DNA from 3 places in the Variovorax sp. GW458-11-26-14-LB1 genome. Region 1 is predicted to be linked to each of the others. Evidence: predicted binding sites of a transcription regulator. Region 1 holds the regulator's gene; each other region holds the start of a gene.
What was found. The regulator sigma-54, encoded in region 1, starts transcription at its own class of promoters, with help from an activator protein. The targets are predictions, from matches to a motif close to TGGCANGNAANCTGCTTT.
Positions count from the first base shown of each region.

Region 2: the regulator sigma-54 is predicted to act here: its motif matches at 1,667-1,684, upstream of AC07YS_RS25550 (transglutaminase family protein).
Region 3: the regulator sigma-54 is predicted to act here: its motif matches at 1,333-1,350, upstream of AC07YS_RS28110 (ammonium transporter).

Region 1 covers NZ_JBWKYW010000028.1:17,782-21,964, reverse strand. The annotation lists gene lptA (lipopolysaccharide transport periplasmic protein LptA) at 1-367, shown strand, start outside; gene lptB (LPS export ABC transporter ATP-binding protein) at 364-1,158, shown strand; gene rpoN (RNA polymerase factor sigma-54) at 1,176-2,771, shown strand; gene AC07YS_RS18730 (phospholipase D family protein) at 2,782-4,183, shown strand, end outside.
Region 2 covers NZ_JBWKYW010000049.1:45,969-50,151, forward strand. The annotation lists gene AC07YS_RS25545 (DNA internalization-related competence protein ComEC/Rec2) at 1-1,636, opposite strand, end outside; gene AC07YS_RS25550 (transglutaminase family protein) at 1,758-4,183, shown strand, end outside.
Region 3 covers NZ_JBWKYW010000061.1:36,157-40,339, forward strand. The annotation lists gene AC07YS_RS28105 (hypothetical protein) at 1-39, opposite strand, end outside; gene AC07YS_RS28110 (ammonium transporter) at 58-1,296, opposite strand; gene AC07YS_RS28115 (sulfite exporter TauE/SafE family protein) at 1,716-2,474, shown strand; gene AC07YS_RS28120 (tripartite tricarboxylate transporter permease) at 2,607-4,118, opposite strand; gene AC07YS_RS28125 (tripartite tricarboxylate transporter TctB family protein) at 4,132-4,183, opposite strand, start outside.

The DNA.
Region 1 (4,183 bases):
GGAAGTCATCGAGTACGACAGCCGCGCCGACAACGTCAAGTTCATCCGCCGTGCCGTCATGCGCCGGCTGATCGGCGCCACGGCCAACGACGAGAGCAGCGGCGCGCTGATCGTCTACGACCAGAGCAACGACACCTACACCGTCAACGGTTCCCTCGTGCCGCCGAACGCCGGCGTCTCGGCGGGCGGCGGCGGCCGCGTGAAGGCCATCCTCACGCCGAAGGCCACGCCAGCCCCGGCGGCGCCCGGCTCCGCACCGGCAGCGGGCGGCAAGAAGCCCGCGGCCCCGGCACCCACCCCCGCGCCCGGCGCCGGGCTGCGCCCGAGCACCACGCTGGGCGGCACCGAAGGGGAAGGGCGCAAGTGATCGAAACCGCAGGAACCCAGACCGCCGACGGCATTCCGGGCAGCCGCCTCGTGGCGCGCGGCCTCAAGAAGAGCTACGGCAGCCGCACGGTCGTGAAAGACGTCTCGCTCGATGTGCAAAAGGGCGAGGTCGTCGGACTGCTCGGCCCCAACGGCGCGGGCAAGACCACCTCGTTCTACATGATCGTCGGGCTGGTGCGCGCCGACGCCGGCGAGATCACCATCGACGGCGAGCCCATCGCCCACATGCCCATTCACCGCCGCGCGCGCATGGGCCTGAGCTACCTGCCGCAGGAGGCCTCGATCTTCCGCAAGCTCACGGTCGAGGAAAACGTGCGTGCCGTGCTCGAGCTGCAGCGCGAGCCCGACGCCAACGGCCGCATGATGCCGCTGACCAAGCAGCACACCGAAGAGCGCCTGGCCGACCTGCTGGCCGACCTGCGCGTGGACCACCTGCGCGATTCGCCCGCGCTCGCGCTGTCGGGCGGCGAGCGCCGCCGCGTCGAGATCGCGCGCGCGCTGGCCACGCAGCCGCGCTTCATCCTGCTGGACGAGCCCTTCGCCGGCATCGACCCGATCGCGGTGATCGAGATCCAGCGGATCATCAGCTTCCTGAAAGAGCGCGGCATCGGCGTGCTCATCACCGACCACAACGTGCGTGAGACGCTGGGCATCTGCGATCACGCGTTCATCATCAGCGACGGGCACGTGCTGGCACAAGGCACACCCTCGGAGATCGTCGACAACGCCGAGGTACGCAGGGTGTACCTGGGCGAGCACTTCCGCATGTAAGGGAGGGTCGCGTCTCCATGAAGCAAGGGCTGTCCCTTCGCGTCTCGCAGCATCTGGCGCTGACGCCACAGCTGCAGCAGTCCATTCGCCTGCTCCAGCTCTCCACGCTCGAACTGAGCCAGGAAGTGGAGCAGATGCTGGACGAGAACCCGTTCCTCGAACGCACCGCGGAAGAAGCGGCGCGCGAGGAGTTCGGGCTGGACACGGCCGACGCGCCGGTGCCGCGCGACGACGCGGGCGAGGGCGAGGCCGAGGCCGAGTTCACGCCGTCCGCCGCCAGCACTTCCTCCACGTCCAGCGACACCACCACCTCGACCCCCGACACCGACGGCCCCGCCGCCGAGATCGCCGAGCGTGAGCCCGACTGGGAAGGCGACGGCACCGTCGACATGGCGCCCGACGACAGCGAGTGGGGCAGCGATGCGCCCGCGCGCCAGAACAACCTGGGCGACGACGAGCGGGCCGATGCCACCGAACTCGCGCGCAGCCAGGAATCGCTGCAGTCCTTCCTGCACCGCCAGGCGCTGAGCCTGCGGCTCAATGAAAACGACTGCGCCGCGCTGCGCTTCCTGATCGAGTCGCTCAACGACGACGGCTACCTCGAAGACTCGCTGCCCGCGCTGGCTTCGGGCCTGGCGGGCGACGACAACGACCAGTTCGACGACCTCGTGCACCACTTCCAGGTGGCGCTGGGCCTGCTGCAGAGCCTGGAGCCGGTGGGCGTCGGCGCGCGCGACCTCGGCGAATGCCTGAGCATCCAGCTGAAGGCGCTCGCCAGCGAAGACGAGACCGAGGCCGAAGCGCTCATCCGCAAGACCGCCATCGCGATCTGCAAGCAGCCCATGGAGCTGCTCGCGCGGCGCGACTTCAAGCGCCTGGCCACGCTCACGCGCACCAACGAAGAGCTGGTGCGCTCGGCGCTGCAGATCATTGCGCGCCTGGAGCCCAAGCCGGGCCGCCGCTTTGTCGACGTCGAACGCAACATCGTCATCCCCGACGTGATCGTCACCAAGACCGGGCGCGGCACCAACGTGAAGTTCCGCGTCATGCTCAACCCCGAGGTCATGCCGCGCCTGCGCGTGCACGACATCTACGCCGGCGCGCTCAAGTCGCACAAGGGCGAGGGCAGCCAGGCGCTGTCGCAGCGGCTGCAGGAGGCGCGCTGGTTCATCAAGAACATCCAGCAGCGCTTCGACACCATCCTGCGCGTGAGCAACGCCATCGTCGAGCGCCAGAAGAGCTACTTCGTGCACGGCGAGCTGGCGATGCGCCCGCTGGTGCTGCGCGAGATCGCCGACGAGCTGGGCCTGCACGAGTCGACCATCTCGCGCGTGACCACCGCCAAGTACATGGCCACGCCCTTCGGCACGGTCGAGCTGAAGTACTTCTTCGGCTCGGCGTTGGGCACCGAGACCGGTGGCAATGCGTCGAGCACCGCGGTGCGCGCGCTGATCAAGCAGTTCGTGAGTTCCGAGAGCATCAAGAAGCCGCTGTCCGACAGCCAGATTTCCGAGATGCTGAAAGAGCAGGGCATCGAGTGCGCGCGCCGCACCGTCGCCAAGTACCGCGAAGCCTTGCGCATCGCACCGGCCAACCTGCGCAAGGCTCTGTAGAAAGCCCACGATGACCCGTCGCCTGCTGTCGCGCTGGGGGCATTGGGTGGTCGCCCTCGTGGCTGCATCGCTGTTCGCCGGTTGTGCCACCTTGCCCGACGAGGCGCCGCGTCCGCCTACCAAAGCGATGGCCGTCTCGGCCGACACCGCGCTCGGCAAGATCGCGCTGGCCTCGCAGCCCGACCCCGACCTCAGCGGCTTTCGCCTGATGCCCGGCGGCGACTTCGCCTTCGACACGCGGCTGCAGCTGGCGCGCCGCGCGCAGCGCACGCTCGACGTGCAGTACTACCAGATCGAGAACGACGAGACCGGCCGCTACCTGTTGCGCACCCTGCGCGATGCGGCCCAGCGCGGCGTGCGCGTGCGCCTGTTGATGGACGACCTGTACACGTCCGGCGAAGACGAGCTGCTGCTCGGCCTGGCCGCCACGCCGAACGTGGAGCTGCGCCTGTTCAACCCGTTCCCGGCCGGGCGTGGCAGCCTGCTCAAGCGCTTCACCGCATCGCTGTTCGACTTCAGCCGCGTCAACCGCCGCATGCACAACAAGCTCTTCATCGCCGACGGCGCGATGGCCGTGGCGGGCGGGCGCAACATCGGCAACCAGTACTTCCGCCGCACCACTGGCCCGAACTTCATCGACCTCGACACCTTCGTCACGGGCGCGCTGATCCCGCGCCTGGGCGTGCTGTTCGACCAGTACTGGAACAGCCCGCACGTGCGCCCGATCGGCGCGGTCGTGCACACCGACCTGCCGCGCGAGGAACTGCAGCGCCGCTTCGACGCCGCCACCGGCCCCGACACCACGCCGCCGCCGCCCAAACCCGCGCCCAACGACCTGCTCGGCTACAGCCCGGTGGCCGACGACCTCGACGCCGGCAAGCTCGGCCTGATCTGGACCACCGCCGAGGCGTATGCCGATTCACCCGACCGCGTGATCGGCAAGACTGCGTCGTACGGCGGCGTGCCGCTGCTCGACGTGGACAGCGTGCGCTACAACGTGGTCGAGCAGATGCGCCGCGCGCGCAGCGAGGTGACGCTGGTCTCGCCCTACCTGATCCCGGGCGCGTCGGGGCTGGAGGTGATGCGCGAGATCCGCGGGCGCAACGTGAAGATCAGCGTGGTCACCAACTCGCTCGCCGCCACCGACGAGCCGCTCGTGCACACCGCCTACCGCCGCTACCGCGCCGACATGCTGGCGCTGGGCGCCGAGCTGCACGAGCTGAGTTCCGCGCGCACGCGGCGCAGCGTGCGCCTCGGCCTGTTCGGCACGTCGGTGGGCCGGCTGCACGCCAAGTCGGCGGTGATCGACCAGCGCATCCTGTTCGTCGGCTCGATGAATTTCGATCCGCGCTCCGAGGTCCACAACACCGAGATCGGTCTGTTCATCCGCAGCCCAGAGATGGCGCAGCAGA
Region 2 (4,183 bases), on a different contig from region 1:
GCAGGCCGAGCGCGCGCATCGACCACGGCAGGCGCATCGCCAGCAGCACGCCACCCGCCACGCCGCTTGCAGCCAGCCATGGCGGCGGCGCGGCCATCGACAGCGTGGCAAACGGCAGCCCGGCAAGCGCCTGCAGCAACAGCGCGAACAGCTTCACCGCCCCGGCCGCCACGTCCCACAGCGGCGGCACCGCCACGCCGAGCATCGCCAGCGGCGTGATCACCAGCGTCACCCACGGGATCGCGAGCGCATTGGCCACGAGCCCGACCGCCGACACCTGCTGGAACAGCAGCAGGCTCAGCGGCGTGAGCGCCAGCGTGATGGTCCATTGCTCGCGAAAGAAGCGGCCCAGCCGCGTGAGCGCGCCCACCCGCCCTTCGCCCGGCACCGCCGTCGCGGAGGCGAACAGCACCGCCACCGCCACGAAGCTGAGCCAGAAGCCGGCCTGCAGCAGCGCCCACGGGTCGGCGGCCACCACGACCGCCGCCGTCAGCAGCCAGACATGCGGCCACGGCCAGCGCCGACCGGTCAGGCGCAGCAGCGCCACGGCCGCGAGCATCCAGACCGTGCGCTGCGAAGGCACGCCCCAGCCGCTGAAGAGCGCATAGAGCGCGGCCAGCAGCACGCCGCCCGCGAGCGCGGCCTGTTGCGCGGGCAGCCGCAGCATGAGCCGGCTGCTGCGCCGCCAGAGCGCGCCCACGACATGCGCCGCGAACCATGCGAACAAGGTGATGTGCAGGCCCGAGATCGACATCAGGTGGGCGACGCCGGTGGCGCGGAACACGTCCCAGTCGGCACGGTCGATGGCGCCCTGGTCGCCGGTGACCAGCGCGGCGATCACGCCGGCCTGACGCCGGTCGTCCACGCGCGCGAAGACCGCATCGCGCACGGCCTCGCGCGCCCGCTCGACCGGGTGCCGCCACGTCGTGCCCAGCAGGCGCGGCGCGGGGTCGCGCGCCCCGGCCCGCACATGGCCCTGCGCATGCACGCCCTGCTCCCACGCCCACAGCTCGCTGTCGAAGCCATGCGGATTGAGGTTGCCGTGCGGCGCGCGCAGGCGCACGGTCAGTTGCCAGCGCTGGCCGGCATGCACCTCGCCCACGGTGCGTGCGACGGAGGCACGCCGCTCGGCGGGCTGCTCCCACATCCCGCTGTACTCGCCGTACCAGGCGAGTGCGATGCGCGGCGGCACCGTCGGTGGCGCCTCATCGGAGGCCTCGGCCCACTGCGCCGTCTCCACATCGAAACGGAAGCGCGTTCCGATCTCGCCGGGCTGCGGCATCTGAGAAACCACGCCTGTGAGCCGCAGGTCACGCCCTTCGAGTTGCGGCTCCAGCGCCCCTTGCGCGTAGGCCGTGGCGCGCCATCCGGCGAGGCCCGCGCCGGTCATCGCACCGCAGGCCAGCGACAGCATCAGCACGAGCAGCCGAGGCCCACGCCACCGCCACAGCAGCCATCCGCCGCCGAGCCCCACGACCAGCAGCGCGACGTAAACACCCGCCGCCCACAACAGCGGCTGGCGCAGCTGCACCGCCGCGCCGAGCAGCGTACCGCCCAGCGCAACGAAGGCCCCCGACCCACCCGCGACAGCCTCGGACGCACGCCGCGACTGCCCTCCCGACACCCCGGAATCCATGATGCAAACCCTCCCCCAACCCACGCTCGATGGCGCGTTAATTGCTTGGCAACTGGGCTAGTATGCGTCTCACCAGAGACATCTTTTCGATGCAACCTCGCTGCACTGCACGCCCCTACGCATGTCCATCCACGCCGCACTCCACCACGTCACCCACTACACATACGACCGCCTGGTGCAGTTGGGCCCGCAAGTCGTGCGACTGCGCCCCGCGCCCCATTGCCGCAGCAATGTGATCTCGTACTCGCTGCGGGTCGAGCCGGCCGAGCACTTCGTCAACTGGATGCAGGACCCGTTCGCCAACTACCAGGCGCGGCTCGTGTTCCCCGAGAAGACGCGCGAGTTCAAGGTCACGGTCGACCTCGTGGTCGAGATGGCGGTCTACAACCCCTTCGACTTCTTCCTGGAGCCGCAGGCCGAGAACTTCCCCTTCAAGTACACGGCCTCGCAGGCCGAAGAGCTGGCGCCCTACCTCGTCACCGAGAAGCCCACGCCGCTGCTGCAGGCCTACCTCGACAAGATCGAGCGCAAGGAACAGCGCACCATCGACTTCCTGGTCGGCATCAACCAGCAGGTGCAAAAGGACGTCAGCTACCTCATCCGCATGGAGCCCGGCGTGCAGACGCCGGAAGAAACGCTGAGCAACGGCAGCGGCTCCTGCCGCGACTCGGGCTGGCTGCTGGTGCAGCTGCTGCGCCATTGCGGCCTGGCCGCGCGCTTCGTGTCGGGCTACCTGATCCAGCTCACGCCCGACGTGAAGGCGCTCGATGGCCCCAGCGGCACCACGGTCGACTTCACCGACCTGCACGCCTGGTGCGAGGTGTTCCTGCCGGGCGCCGGCTGGATCGGCCTGGACGCCACCTCGGGCCTGCTGGCCGGCGAAGGCCACATCCCGCTGGCCTGCACGCCCACGCCGTCGAGCGCCGCGCCCATCGAGGGCGGCGTCGACGAGTCCGAGGTCGAATTCAGCCACGAGATGAAGGTCACGCGCATCTACGAATCGCCGCGCGTCACCAAGCCCTACACCGAAGAACAATGGGCCGAGGTGCTCGCGCTCGGCGACGCGGTCGATGCGCGCCTCGTGGCCGGCGACGTGCGCCTCACGATGGGCGGCGAGCCCACCTACGTGGCCACCAGCGACCGCGATGCGCCCGAATGGAACACCGACGCGCTCGGCCCCACCAAGCGCGGCTACGCCACCGAGCTCGTGCACAAGCTGCGCGCCGAGTACGGCCAGGGCGGCTTCCTGCATTTCGGCCAGGGCAAGTGGTACCCGGGCGAGCAGTTGCCGCGCTGGGCGCTGTCGATCTTCTGGCGCGCCGACGGCCAGACGCTGTGGCACGACCCCGAGCTGTTCGCCGACGAGCGCTTTCCCACGCACTACACGAGCGAGGACGCGCGCCGCTTCACCACCGTGCTGGCGCACAAGCTGGGCCTCACCGAGCGCTACATCCAGCCCGGCTACGAGGACACCTACTACTACCTGTGGCGCGAACGCCGCTTGCCGGTGAACGTCGACCCCTTCGACTCCAAGCTCGACGACGAACTCGAACGCGTGCGCCTGCGCCGCGTGTTCACGCAGAAGCTCGACGCGGTGATCGGCTACATGCTGCCCATCGAGCCCGGCAACGCCAACAGCGACACGCCCGCGCTCGCCGGCCCCGGCTGGAAGACCGGCCCCTGGTTCCTGCGCGACGACCGCCTGTTCCTGATCCCGGGCGACTCGCCCATGGGCTACCGCCTGCCGCTCGACTCGCAGCCGTGGGCCAGCAAGGGCGACTACCCCTACCTCATCGAGCGCGACCCGACCGCACCGCGCGCCGCGTTGCCCAGCGCGTCCGACTACCGCGCGCGCTATGCCACCGCCACCCCGGTGGCCGGCGCCGACCTGGGCGAGGTGCCCTACACCTTCGGCGCGCCGCCCGTGGTGGCCGCGTCGCTGCGCATGCAAAGCCCCGGCGATGCGGCGAAAGGCGATGCAGCTGCTCCTGCTGATGCGGCTACACCGGCCACGCGCCAACCGCTGCGCGGCGAATCGGCCCACTGGGTCACGCGCACCGCGCTGTGCGTCGAGGTGCGCGACCCGCGCCGCGCCAACGGCCCCGCGGCCGAGAAAAAGGGCAGCGCCTCGGGCGTGCTCTACGTCTTCATGCCGCCGCTCGCGCGCCTGGAGGACTACCTCGACCTCGTCGCCGCCGTCGAAGCCACCGCGCAACAGCTCGGCGTGCGCATCGTGATGGAAGGCTACCCGCCGCCGCGCGATCCGCGCCTGAAGATGCTGGCCGTGACGCCCGACCCGGGCGTGATCGAGGTCAACATCCACCCGGCCCACAACTGGAAGGAACTGGTCGACCACACCGAGTTCCTCTACAACGCCGCGTTCGAGACGCGCCTGTCGGCCGAGAAGTTCATGACCGACGGCCGTCACACCGGCACCGGTGGCGGCAACCACTTCGTGATGGGCGGCGCCACGCCCGCCGACAGCCCCTTCCTGCGCCGGCCCGAGCTGCTGGCCAGCCTGCTGCTGTATTGGCACAACCACCCGTC
Region 3 (4,183 bases), on a different contig from region 1:
TGCAAGCGCGATGCGTTCGCTTTCGGACATGGATGGCATGGCGTCTCCCTCGGGTGGTCAGGCTCCCAGGTGTTCACGATGCTGAGCAAGATCGAGGCCCACCAGTTCACTCTCGGGGTCGACGCGCAATCCGACCAGCACATGCACCAGGAACAGCACGATGGCCGTGCCGGCCGCGCTGTAGATCGCCACGCTGGCGACCGCGATCGCCTGCGTCAGCACATTGCCCGCCGCGCCCGAGATGCGCGGGTCGGCGAACACGCCCGTGAGCAGCGCGCCCACGATGCCGCCGATGCCGTGCACGCCGAACACGTCGAGCGAGTCGTCCGCACCGAGCAGGTGCTTCAGGCCCGTGGCGCCCCAGTAGCAGGCCAGCCCGGCGATGGCGCCGATGGCCAGCGCCGACAGCGGCGTGACGAAGCCGGCCGCCGGCGTGATCGCCACCAGCCCGGCCACGAGGCCGGAGCACAGGCCCAAGAGCGAGGGGCTGCGGCGCACGATCCATTCGCCGATCATCCAGCTCATGGCGCCAGCCGCCGCCGCGATGTGCGTGACCAGCATGGCCAGGCCGGCGCGCCCGTCGGCCGCCACCGCCGAGCCGGCATTGAAGCCGAACCAGCCCACCCACAGCAGGCCCGCGCCCGTCATGGTGAGCGCCAGGCTGTAGGGCTCGAAGGCCTCGCGCCCGTAGCCCCGGCGCGGCCCGAGCGCATAGGCGCACACCAGCCCCGCGATGCCCGCGTTGACGTGCACCACCGAGCCGCCCGCGAAGTCGAGCGCGCCCATCTGCGCGAGCCAGCCGCCCGGCTCCCACACCCAGTGCGCGACCGGCGCGTACACGAGCACGCTCCACAGCAGCGCGAACCACAGCAGCGCCGAGAAGCGCATGCGCTCGACAAAGGCGCCGAGCACCAGCGCGGTGGTGATGATCGCGAAGCTCAGCTGGAACATCGCGTAGACCGATTCCGGCACGTTCGGCGCCACGTGGCTCACGGCCACCTGGCCGGCCTCCTTCAGGTACTCGAAGCCCGAAAAACCGATGCGCGAGAGCTTGCCCAGCCAGGGCCAGCCGGGCGTGAAAGCCAGCGAGTAGCCGAGCGCGAACCAGGTCAGCGAGACCACGGCGGCGATCGCCACCACCCCGGCCATGGTCGCCAGCACGTTCTTGCGCCGGACCATGCCGGCGTAGAAGAGTGCGATGCCGGGCAGCGTCATCAGCAGCACCAGCGCGGTCGAGGTCATCATCCAGGCGGTGTCGGCCGCGTTCAGGGAGGCTTGGGGTGCCAGCAGGGCCATGACCGTTTCTTCTTGGAGTGGTGGACAAGAGGCCTGTGTGCACGAGTCATGCCATCTTGTTAACTGACTGAAACACTTTGGTTTCCCAACCGGAGGGTCGAAGTAACACGAAGCGGGTAATTCCTAATGCACCGGGCGGGTGCGCGCTTGCACAATCTGCGCACTCGCGACGGGCCCTGCTCGTACTGCCGAGGGTCCGAGGAGACAAGCTTCCGATCGATCAACAAGAACATTCTTCAAAGGCTCCGTACGAGATGCCTGTCTGATATTTGAAAAGCGCCGCTGGTCGGCGCTTTTTTTTGCCCGTTCGCCGCGCGGATGCAGGCCCTTTCCTCCAAGCCAAACAAGCCTCCTGGCCAGCCGGTACCGGCCACCACAGCTATCGTTTCGATAGCGATTCCGGTGAGACAATCGCCCGCATGGAAATGCTGGTGGTCACGGGCGCCTCACTGCTCGCGGGTTTTATCGATGCGATCGTGGGCGGCGGCGGGTTGATCCTGGTGCCGGCCCTCTTTGCGGTGTTTCCGGGCGCGCCGCCCGCCACGCTGCTGGGCACCAACAAGAGCGCGTCCATCTGGGGCACGGCGGCCTCGGCGGCCCAGTTCAGCCAGCGGGTGCAGATGCGCTGGGGCGCGATGTGGCCGGCCGCGCTGCTGGGCTTCGGCGGCTCGATGCTCGGCGCCTGGACCGTCACGGTCTTCCCGGGCGACTTCCTGCGCCGGGCGCTGCCGGTCATCCTGCTGGGCGTGCTGATCTACACGCTGGCGCGCAAGGACATGGGCCGGCTGCACGCGCCGCGCTTCAGCGGCCGCGCCGAGACGCTGGCGGCCAGCACCATCGGCCTGACCATCGGTTTCTACGACGGCTTCTTCGGTCCGGGCACGGGCAGCTTCCTGGTGTTTTTGTTCGTGCGCTGGATGGGCTACGACTTCCTCAATGCCTCGGCCTCGGCCAAGGTCATCAACACGCTGACCAACGCCGCCGCACTGATCCTGCTGGCCGCCAAGGGCCACGTCTGGTGGCACTACGGGCTGGTGATGGCGGTGGCCAACGTGGCCGGCAGCCTGGTCGGCACGCGCGTGGCGCTGAAGCACGGGGCGGGCTTCGTGCGGATCGTGTTCATCGTGGTGGTGAGTGCGCTGATCCTGAAAACCGCTTACGACGCGTTCCTGAAATAAAAAAGCCCCTGGAGCAACAGGCTCGCCCCCAGTCTTCGCGCACTTCGTGTCGCTTCGCCAACCCCCTACCGGGGGCAACACCAGCGGCCCGGCAAAGCCGGTTCCGCGGTGTTCCTGGAAGGAGCCTCCAGCTCAATCCTCAACGAAGGCTTCTTCGCGCTTCGCCTTGATCGCGGGCAACAGCACGATGGCCAGCAGCAAGGCTGCAGCGATCAGCAGCCCCGCCGACAGCGGCCGCGTGACGAACACGCTCCACGCACCGCGCGACAGCAGCAGCGCGCGCCGCAGGTTCTCTTCCATCATCGGCCCGAGGATGAAGCCCAGCAGCAGCGGGGCCGGCTCGGTGCGCAGCTTCAGGAACAGGTAGCCGATGAAGCCGAAGATCGCCACCATCCACACGTCGAAGGTGTTGTTGTTGGTCGAGTACACGCCGATCGCGCAGAACAGCACGATGGCAGGGAACAGGAACTTGTAAGGCACCGTCAGCAGCTTGATCCACATGCCGATCAGCGGCAGGTTCAGGATGATCAGCATCGCGTTGCCGATCCACATCGAGGCGATCAGGCCCCAGAAGAGCTCGGGGTTGCTGGTCATCACCTGCGGGCCGGGCTGGATGTTGTGGATCGTCATCGCACCCACCATCAGCGCCATCACGGCGTTGGGCGGGATGCCCAGCGTCAAGAGCGGAATGAAGGAGGTCTGCGCACCGGCGTTGTTGGCCGACTCGGGGGAGGCCACGCCGCGGATGTTGCCCTTGCCGAAGGGCACTTCGCCCGGGCGCATCTTGATCTTCTTCTCCAGCGCATAGGCCGCGAAGGCCGCCAGCAGCGCGCCGCCGCCCGGCAGGATGCCCAGCGCGGAGCCGAGCGCGGTGCCACGCAGTACCGCGGGCGTCATGCGCTTGAAGTCGTCCTTGGTGGGCCACAGGCCCTTGACCTTGTGCGTGAACACCTCGCGCTCGTCATCGGGCTGCGAGAGGTTGCCGATGATTTCGCCGTAGCCGAACACGCCCATGGCGATCACCACGAAGCCGATGCCGTCGGTGAGCTCGGGAATGTCGAAGCTGAAGCGCGCGACGCCCGAGTTCACGTCGGTGCCCACGATGCCCAGCAGCAGGCCCAGCACGATCATCGCCACCGCCTTGAGCAGCGAGCCCGAGGCCAGCACCACCGCGCCGATCAGGCCCAGCACCATCAGCGAGAAGTACTCGGCCGGGCCGAACTTGAAGGCGAGCTCGGTCAGCGGGGGCGCGAAGGCCGCCAGGATCAGCGTGCCGACGCAGCCCGCGAAGAACGAGCCCAGGCCCGCGGCAGCGAGCGCAGGGCCTGCGCGGCCCTGCCTTGCCATCTGGTAGCCGTCGATGCAGGTGACCACCGAGGACGACTCCCCGGGCAGGTTCACCAGGATGGCCGTGGTCGAGCCGCCGTACTGGGCGCCGTAGTAGATGCCGGCCAGCATGATCAGCGCCGACACGGGCGGCAGCGCGTAGGTGGCGGGCAGCAGCATCGCGATCGTCGCGACCGGGCCGATGCCCGGCAGCACGCCGATCAGCGTGCCCAGGATGCAGCCGACCAGGCAGTACAGCAGGTTGGTGAAGGTGAAGGCGACGCCGAAGCCGGTCGCCAGGTTGTGGAACAGTTCCATGGCGGTGTGCTCCTCAACCCGAAATGAACGTGGGCCAGACCTGGATCTGCAGCTTGAGCGCCCAG